4 regions of the Streptomyces sp. NPDC001194 genome follow, and region 1 is predicted to be linked to each of the others. Evidence: riboswitches for the same ligand, from Rfam matches in the RefSeq annotation. Region 1 holds a riboswitch; each other region holds the start of a gene.
What was found. Region 1 has a riboswitch for cobalamin ahead of ACFY1T_RS25840 (cobalamin biosynthesis protein). Riboswitches for the same ligand answer to the same signal wherever they lie in the genome.
Positions count from the first base shown of each region.

Region 2: linked by a shared signal. The riboswitch ahead of ACFY1T_RS00910 (ribonucleoside-diphosphate reductase subunit alpha) and the one ahead of ACFY1T_RS25840 (cobalamin biosynthesis protein) in region 1 are both predicted to bind cobalamin.
Region 3: linked by a shared signal. The riboswitch ahead of metE (5-methyltetrahydropteroyltriglutamate--homocysteine S-methyltransferase) and the one ahead of ACFY1T_RS25840 (cobalamin biosynthesis protein) in region 1 are both predicted to bind cobalamin.
Region 4: linked by a shared signal. The riboswitch ahead of ACFY1T_RS31810 (acyl-CoA thioesterase) and the one ahead of ACFY1T_RS25840 (cobalamin biosynthesis protein) in region 1 are both predicted to bind cobalamin.

Region 1 covers NZ_JBIAXU010000015.1:61,625-63,818, reverse strand. Annotated here, with positions in the region: gene ACFY1T_RS25845 (cobyric acid synthase) at 1-31, opposite strand, end outside; gene ACFY1T_RS25840 (cobalamin biosynthesis protein) at 28-987, opposite strand; cobalamin riboswitch at 1,025-1,176, opposite strand; gene ACFY1T_RS25835 (hypothetical protein) at 1,311-1,532, opposite strand; gene ACFY1T_RS25830 (inorganic phosphate transporter) at 1,561-2,194, opposite strand, start outside.
Region 2 covers NZ_JBIAXU010000001.1:183,819-186,012, forward strand. Annotated here, with positions in the region: gene ACFY1T_RS00905 (GNAT family N-acetyltransferase) at 156-656, shown strand; cobalamin riboswitch at 691-832, shown strand; gene ACFY1T_RS00910 (ribonucleoside-diphosphate reductase subunit alpha) at 971-2,194, shown strand, end outside.
Region 3 covers NZ_JBIAXU010000007.1:66,102-68,295, forward strand. Annotated here, with positions in the region: gene ACFY1T_RS17645 (oleate hydratase) at 1-357, shown strand, start outside; cobalamin riboswitch at 513-668, shown strand; gene metE (5-methyltetrahydropteroyltriglutamate--homocysteine S-methyltransferase) at 858-2,194, shown strand, end outside.
Region 4 covers NZ_JBIAXU010000023.1:56,378-58,571, forward strand. Annotated here, with positions in the region: gene ACFY1T_RS31805 (PIG-L family deacetylase) at 1-616, opposite strand, end outside; cobalamin riboswitch at 844-989, shown strand; gene ACFY1T_RS31810 (acyl-CoA thioesterase) at 1,079-1,543, shown strand; gene ACFY1T_RS31815 (APC family permease) at 1,599-2,194, opposite strand, start outside.

The sequences.
Region 1 (2,194 bases):
GGAGTCCCCCGCCGAGCTTCCCGCCGCTCATCCGCGTCCCTTCCGTATGCCGTACGACACCGCACAGCGCAGTGCCACGCACGCTCCCAATGCCAGCCACGTCACCTGACGCGACAGCCGCACCGCGCGTTCGATGTCGCGGACCTGCACGGGCCGCCCCGCCCCGCCGTTCAGCACGGCCCGGTGCTCGACCCGCCCCCCGTACGCCAGGGTGCCCCCCAGCCGCACGCCGAGGGCCCCGGCGAAGGAGGCCTCCACGGGGCCGGCGTTCGGGCTCGGGTGCGCGGCGGCGTCCGCGCGCCAGGCCCGTACGGCTCCCCGCCGGTCGGGCCCGGCCGCTGCGGCGGCCAGCGCGGTCAGCCGGGCGCCCGGCCAGCCCGCGAGGTCGTCGAGCCGGGCCGAGGCCCACCCGTAGCGCAGATGGCGCGGTGACTTGTGGCCGACCATGGCGTCCAGGGTGTTCACGGCGCGGAACGCCAGCAGGCCGGGGACACCGGCGGCGGCGCCCCACACGAGGGCCCCGACCACCGCGTCGGAGGTGTTCTCGGCGACCGACTCCACGACGGCGCGGGCCATCTGCTGCTCGTCCAGGGCCTGAGGATCGCGCCCGCACAGGTGCGGCAGCCGCTCGCGGGCCACCTCGGCGTCCCCGGCGGCCAGCGCGCCGCCGATGGCGCGGGCCTCGCGGCCCAGCGAGGTGCCGCCGACGACGGCCCAGGTGGCCGCGGCGGTCAGGGCGACACGGGCGGCCGCGGGCCCGGAGCGCACGGCGCGGGCGCCCAGCGCGCCGACGGCGGCCGCGCCCCCGACGCACAGGAGGGTGTGCAGGACGCCCCGGCCGCGGTCGTCGCGCCACAGGGCGCGCTCGACGGCGGCGGCGGTTCGTCCGAAGGCGGCCACGGGGTGCCCGCGGCGCGGATCACCGAAGATCCGGTCGCCGATCAGGCCCGCCGTGGCGCCGTACGCGAAGACGCGGTCGGCACGCATGGTGCAGGTATGTCCTCACTCAGGGTCCGCGCCCTGGTTCGACGTGTCCGGCGGTGGGAGTTCCTGGCTCCCGGGGTGCACGAGCCGCGTGCTCCCCGGTGACAGTGGCGGGACCGCGCCGGATTCGCACCGGACTTCCTCTCCATGCCGCCGTATTGGCTCGGGCAGTCCACCACGCACCGCGAAGGCCCGTCAACTCGCCGTTGACCTGCGGCGGGGCAGGTGAACGGCACACGTCACAGACGTACGAAAGCTCCCCCCGGGAAACCCGGGGGGAGCTTTCGTACGCCGTGCCCGAATCGATCGGGTCGGGTCGGCCGGGATCAGGTGACGATCAGGTAGATCCCGTAGGCCACGGCCCCCGCGACGAGCGCGAAGCAGGCGTACGCACCGCTGCGGGCGAGGGCGGCGGTCCCGCCCTGCTCGGTGGCGGCCTCGTGCTTGGAGAGGCCCACCAGGCCCAGCGTGAACAGGGCCACGAGGGCGACGGTGGCGGAGAGGCTGACCCCGAAGACGGAGCCGAGTGCTGCCCAGTCGATCTTCATGCTGCGGATTCCTCTGTCGTTCTCGGGGTCAGACCGCGGCGGCGGGAGCCGCCGGCGTGGCCGGGGCGGCAGCCGGGATGGTGGCCTTCAGCGCCTCGTCGGTGACCGCGGCGGTCGTACCGGCGGCGGCCTCGGCGGCCACCGTCGGCGGGACGGTGACGGCGGCCATGGCCGTGGTGACCACACCCGGCGCCTCGGCGGCGGCCGGCTGCACCTCGTTGACGTTGCTGTGGTCGACGACCTGGCGGCGCGAGATGAGCCAGATGGCGACGCAGGAGGCGACCAGGAACAGCGCGACCGCGGCGACGCCGACGTCACCGGTGCGCATGACCAGCTCGGCGCCGGAGGCGACGACGGCGGCGGCCGGCAGGGTCAGGCCCCAGGCGATGAACATGCGGGTGGCGGTGGACCAGCGGACCACGCCGCCCTTGCGGCCCAGGCCCGCACCCATGACGGCGCCGGAGCACGCGTGCGTGGTGGAGAGGGAGAAGCCGAGGGTGGAGGAGGCCAGGATGACGCTCGCGGCCGAGGTCTGGGCGGCGAAGCCCTGCTGCGGCTGGAGGTCGGTCAGGCCGCTGCCCATGGTGCGGATGATGCGCCAGCCACCCAGGTAGGTGCCCATCGCGATCGCCATGCCGGCGGAGACGATGACCCACACCGGC
Region 2 (2,194 bases), on a different contig from region 1:
GGCCCTTCGGCGTTCTCGGCGCACCCGGTCCCCGACCTCTCGGGCAGCCACCCGCGCCACGGCTTCGAAGTCCTCGGTCGGCATGTGGGGCCGGTCGCTCGTCACGGTCCGACGATGGCGCCGGGCACCGACGGCCGTCCGGCACACTCGACCGCATGGACATCGTGATCAGGGAAGCGCTGGCGGCGGAGTACGGGACGCTCGGGGAGATCACCGCGCAGGCCTACCTCGGGGACGGGCTGCTCACCTTCGGCGAGGACGATCCGTACCTCGCACGGCTGCGCGACGTGGCCGGGCGCGCCGCCGACGGGGTGATACTCGTCGCCGCGACGGGCGACGGCCGGCTCCTCGGCGGGGTGGCCTTCGCCGCGCCCGGGAGCCCGCTGTGCGACATCGCCGGACCCGGCGAGGCCGAGTTCCGGATGCTGGCCGTCGCCCGGGAAGGCCGCGGGCGGGGTGCCGGGGAGGCTCTGGTGCGGGCCTGCGCGGACCGCGCCCGGGCCGTCGCGGGCGTGCGGCGCCTCGTGCTGTCCACCACGGACGAGATGGTGGGAGCCCACCGGATCTACGAACGGCTCGGTTTCGTGCGCACGCCGGAACGGGACTGGGAGCCCGTCCCCGGCCTCCCTCTGCGCACGTACGGTCTCGAACTGTAGCCACGCCGACACAACATCTAGGGGGTCGCACATGAAGGGGCCCCCACATGTATGCTCGTCCTCGCTGTCGTCGCAGGGGAATCCGGTGTGAATCCGGAACTGTCCCGCAACGGTATGAAGTACACCCATTGGTGTCACCGCAAGTCCGATGACCTGCCGACAGTGCGCCCGGCTCGACCGAACCGGGTGTCGATACGTCCGGGCCTCGCGGTTGGGCCGGTGGACGCCGCGCGGTGCTGCCCCGTCATGCCCGCGCGCGCCCGCTCGCGCCGCACCGCAGGTGTCCCGGAGCCGAGCGAGGGAGAGCTCCCCCCGTGACCATCGCGCCTTCCGCACCGCGCGCCGAGTCCGACCCGTCCGACACCGGAATCGAGACCGGGGGACCTGGGGCCGCACTGCTGCGTACCCTCACCGAGCTGACGGCCGACCTCCCCGACACCGACCCGGGCCGGGTCGCCGCCGCCGCGCTCCGCGGGCGCAGCGCCGCCGCCGACGAGGCCGAACTGCGCGGGCTGGCCACGGAGGCCGCGGCCGGTCTGATCTCCGAGGACCCGGCGTACTCCCGCCTCGCCGCCCGGCTGCTGACGCTGGCCGTCGCCGAGGAAGCCGCCGGCCAGGGGGCCACCTCCTTCTCCGCCTCCGTCGCGGTGGGCCACCGCGAGGGCCTGATCGCGGACCGCACCGCCGAGTTCGTGGCGCTGCACGCGAACCGCCTGGACGCGCTGGTCGAACACACGCTGGCCGAGGGCGCCGACGACCGCTTCGGCTTCTTCGGTCTGCGCACCCTGCACAGCCGCTACCTGCTGCGTCACCCGATCACCCGCCAGGTGATCGAGACCCCGCAGCACTTCATGCTCCGCGTGGCCTGCGGCCTCGCCGAGAACGACAGCGTCCAGGCCGTCGAGGAAGTGGCCTCGCTCTACCGGCTGATGAGCCGCCTCGACTACCTGCCGTCCTCCCCCACGCTCTTCAACTCCGGCACCCGGCACCCGCAGATGTCCTCCTGCTACCTGCTGGACTCCCCGCTGGACGAGCTCGACTCGATCTACGACCGCTACCACCAGGTCGCGCGTCTGTCGAAGCACGCCGGCGGCATCGGTCTCTCATACTCGCGCATCCGCGCCCGCGGTTCGCTGATCCGCGGCACGAACGGCCACTCCAACGGCATCGTGCCGTTCCTGAAGACCCTCGACGCCTCCGTCGCCGCCGTGAACCAGGGCGGCCGCCGCAAGGGCGCCGCCGCGGTCTACCTGGAGACCTGGCACGCGGACATCGAGGAGTTCCTGGAGCTCCGCGACAACACGGGCGAGGACCAGCGCCGTACGCACAACCTGAACCTGGCGCACTGGGTGCCGGACGAGTTCATGCGCCGCGTGAACGCGGACGCCGAATGGTCGCTGTTCTCCCCGGCCGACGTGCCCGAGCTGGTCGACCTGTGGGGCGACGAGTTCGACGCCGCGTACCACAAGGCCGAGGCCGCGGGCCTGGCCCGCAAGACCATGCCCGCCCGCGACCTGTACGGCCGGATGATGCGCACC
Region 3 (2,194 bases), on a different contig from region 1:
GGCCGCGAGGTGCTGACCGAGGTGCTGGGACACCTGCGGCTCGCCCAGAGCGGGCAGATCCTGGAGTCGTCCGTCGTACGGCCGGCCCTGATGCCGTACATCACCAGCCAGTTCCTCGTCCGCAAGGCCGGCGACCGGCCCGACGTCGTCCCCGAGGGATCCACCAACCTGGCCTTCATCGGCCAGTACGCCGAAGTACCCGACGATGTGGTGTTCACCGTCGAGTACTCGGTCCGCACCGCCTGGACCGCCGTGGCCGGCCTGCTCCACCTCGACCGGCGGCCCCCGCCGGTCCACAAGGGAGCCCACGACCCGAAGGTCCTGCTCGAAGCCCTGCACACGATGCACCGCCGCTGACTCCGGCGCCTCGAGACGGCTGACGGCCCACGCGCCACCGGCAGGGCGTCTCACCTTTTCGTCCGAATGACGGACACGGCTCGCCGGTGGGAGACCGCGCGTCCTAGGGTGGCCGGTGCAGCTGGTTCGCCCCGTCCGCCAGGCGGGATGCGTCGTAAGAGGGAACCCGGTGGGAATCCGGGACTGCCCCGCAGCGGTGAGCGGGAACGACCGCCGTCATACGCACTGGGACCGGACAACGGTCCTGGGAAGCGACGGCCACTAGGTGCCCGCCGGGAGACCGGCAGGCGTGCCCGCGAGTCCGAAGACCTGCCCGTTGCCCGCACGCGGACGAATTCCGCATGCGGACATCCCGGTGACCTCGTGGGCGGGTCGGCGTACACAGCGAGCGGCACGTGCGGTGTTCCCTCCCGCGGCGTGGTCCGCGCGTTCTGTCGTCCCTTCGCGTCCGCGTCCCGTCGTCCGGGATGTTCTGGACACATCTCGCGAAGGAGAGTTCCGTGACAGCGAAGCCCGCAGCCGCGGCAGCACGAGCCACCGTGTACGGCTACCCCCGCCAGGGACGGGGCCGCGAACTGAAGAAGGCCGTCGAGGGCTACTGGAAGGGCCTCGTCACCGCCGACGCCCTCCGGGAGACCGCGGCCGGCCTGCGCCGTTCGAACTGGCAGCAGCTGGCCGACGCCGGCATCACCGAGGTGCCGACCGGTGACTTCTCGTACTACGACCACGTCCTGGACACCAGCGTCATGGTCGGCGCCGTCCCCGAGCGGCACCGCGCGGCGGTCGCCGCCGACGCCCTCGACGGCTACTTCGCGATGGCCCGAGGCACCCAGGACGCCGCCCCGCTCGAGATGACCAAGTGGTTCGACACCAACTACCACTACCTGGTCCCCGAGCTCGGCCCGGACACCGTCTTCACCGCCGATTCCACCCGGCAGGTCGCCGAGCTGGAGCAGGCCCTCGGGCTCGGGCACACGGCCCGCCCGGTCCTGGTCGGCCCCGTCACCTACCTGCTGCTGGCCAAGCCCGCCCCGGGCGTGGCCGCCGACTTCCAGCCGCTGACCCTGCTCGACCGGCTGCTGCCCGTCTACGCCCGGGTCCTGGCCGACCTGCGGGCCGCCGGCGCCGAGTGGGTGCAGCTGGACGAGCCCGCCCTGGTCCAGGACCGCACCCCGGCCGACCTGAACGCCGCCGCCCGCGCCTACCGCGAGCTCGGCGCGCCGACCGACCGCCCCAAGGTGCTCGTCGCCTCGTACTTCGACCGGCTCGGCGACGCCCTCCAGGTGCTGGCCGCGGCCCCCGTCGAAGGCCTCGCCCTCGACTTCACGGGCCGCGGCGCCGCGAACCTCGCCGACCTCGCCGCGGTCGGCGGACTGCCCGGCAAGCGGCTCGTCGCCGGCGTGGTCGACGGACGCAACATCTGGATCAACGACCACCAGAAGTCCCTGACCACCCTCGGCACCCTCCTGGGTCTCGCCGGCCGGGTGGACGTCGCGGCGTCCTGCTCGCTCCTGCACGTCCCACTCGACGCGAGTGCCGAACGCGACATCGATCCGCAGGTCCGGCGCTGGCTCGCCTTCGCCCGCCAGAAGACCGCCGAGATCGCCACCCTGGCCCGCGGACTCGCCAAGGGCACCGGCGCCATCGCGGCCGAACTCGCCGCCAACCGGGCCGACCTGGCCTCCCGCGCCGGCTCCGCCATCACCCACGACCCCGCCGTGCGCGCCCGTACCGCCGCGATCACCGACGCCGACGGACGGCGCTCTCAGCCCTACGCACAGCGGACCGCGGCCCAGCGCGCCCTCCTCGGGCTGCCCCTGCTGCCGACGACGACCAT
Region 4 (2,194 bases), on a different contig from region 1:
GAAGCCCGATCTCGGCCAGGGCGGCGGCCTCGGCGGGATCCGGCTCCGGCATGTCCTCGTGGAACTCCCGCATGATCTCCCCGAACCGCCGCATTCCGGAGCGGGGCATCGTCGTCCAGTACACCTTCGATGCCGACTCGGTCATCTCCAGCGCCGCCATCGTGATGCGGTGCGCCTGGATGTGGTCGGGATGGCCGTAGAAGCCGTTCTCGTCGTAGGTGACGACCACATCGGGCCGGTAGTGGCGCATCAGCTCCGCGAGCCGGGCGGCGCCCTCCTCCACGGGGGTCTGCCAGAAGGATCCGGGGGCGTCGTTGCTCGGCCAGCCCATCATCCCGGAGTCGGCATAGTCCAGCATCTCCAGATCGCTGATCTTCAGGACGTCACAGCTCGCCTCGAGTTCCCGTCGGCGCATCGAGGCGACGGCCGCCGGATCGTGCCCGGGATCACCCGGCTTGGTACCCCCCGGTCCGTCACCGCAGCGGCCGTCGGTACATGTCACGAGAACCGTGCGGATGCCCTCCGCCGCGTACCGCGCGAGGACCCCTCCGGTTCCGGTGGCCTCGTCGTCGGGGTGGGCGTGCACTGCCATGAGCGTCAAAGGCCGGTCAGCCATGAAAAATCCTCCTGCGGAAGTACGTCAGGGCCCGCCGGTACGTCACCGGCCCCCCTCCTGGTGCAACAGTGCCAGCCGGACCGGCTGTTCCCGCAACGGCCGATCGGCCCGCGATGGCCCGTGGGCCCCTGCGCCGCACGAAGACGCCCCTGGTCAGGCCGGTCACCGGCGCGAGTAGGGTGGCCGGTGCAGCTGGTGCGCCCCGTCCGCCAGGCGGGATGCGTCGCAAGAGGGAACCCGGTGGGAATCCGGGACTGCCCCGCAGCGGTGAGCGGGAACGACCGCCGTCATACGCACTGGACCGGACCGGTCCGGGAAGCGACGGCCAGTAGGGGTCTCGTACGACGAGACGTGCCCGCGAGTCCGAAGACCTGCCCGCTGCCCGCACGCCGAAGCCGTCGTGCGGGGTCCCGGCGAGACCGCCCGGGGCCTTCCCGCCGCAACTCGCGAAGGAGAGTTGACATGGCCGATCTGACCACCACCGCAGGGCGCCGCCGCAAGCAGCCGGGTGACTCCCGGGTGACGCTCGCCCACATCATGAGCGAGCACGACACCAACCTCTACGGCACCATCCACGGCGGCGTGGTGATGAAGCTCATCGACGACGCGGCCGCCGCCGCGGCCGGCCGCCATGCCGACGGCCCCGCGGTGACCGTGGCCGTGGACCGCATGTCCTTCCTCGCTCCGGTACGCGCCGGGGACCTGCTCCGTGCCGACGCCGAGCTGGAACGGGCGGGCCGCACCTCGATGACGGTCGCCGTGAGCGTCCGGGCCGAGCGATGGAACGCCTCGGGCCCGACCAGCGAGGTCGCCACGGCCCGGCTCACCTTCGTCGCGATAGACGCCGAGGGCCGAACGCGCCCCGTCCCGGCCCTGGAGGCGTCCGCGTCCCCGGCCTCGCCCGTGGACGTGCCCGCCGCGCCCTGAGCACAGCCCTGAGCCCGTCGGGCCCCGCCCCGCGGGGCGGGGCCCGACAGGTCCTCTAGGGACTCCAGGGCGCCTCGGGGGCCACGCCGGGGCGTTCGCGCCAGAAGGCTCCGGACGCGGCGCGGCGCAGCAGCATCAGCACCACTCCGGCGCCGGCCAGGAAGAGCGCGATGACCAGCGGGGCGCCCAACCCGAACCAGGCGGTCGCGCTGGAGGCGTTGTCCGGATCGGCCATGTCGGCGACGGACTCGACCAGCAGCCAGATCAGCAGCGCCGAGCCGAGCAGGGGGCCCGCACCGAGCAGCAGGAAGGGGCCCGGCCCCCGCATCAGCCGTCGCCGGTACCAGACGGCGCAGGCGATGCCGGTGAGGGCGTAGTAGAAGGCGATGAGCAGCGACAGGGCGGTGAGGGAGTCCGCGAGGGCGTTCTCGCTGATCCGGTGGATGACGACGTACCAGACGGTCGCGGTGCCGGTGACCCACCAGGTGCTGGTGCTCGGTGTGCCCCGGCGGGCGTCGATGTGGGCGAACCCGTCGGGCAGTGCCCGGCGGCGGGCCATGGACAGTGCGGTACGGGAGGCCGGGATGATGGTCGTCTGCGTCGAGGCGAGGGCGGAGGTGGCGACGGCCAGGAGCAGGATCCAGTCCCAGC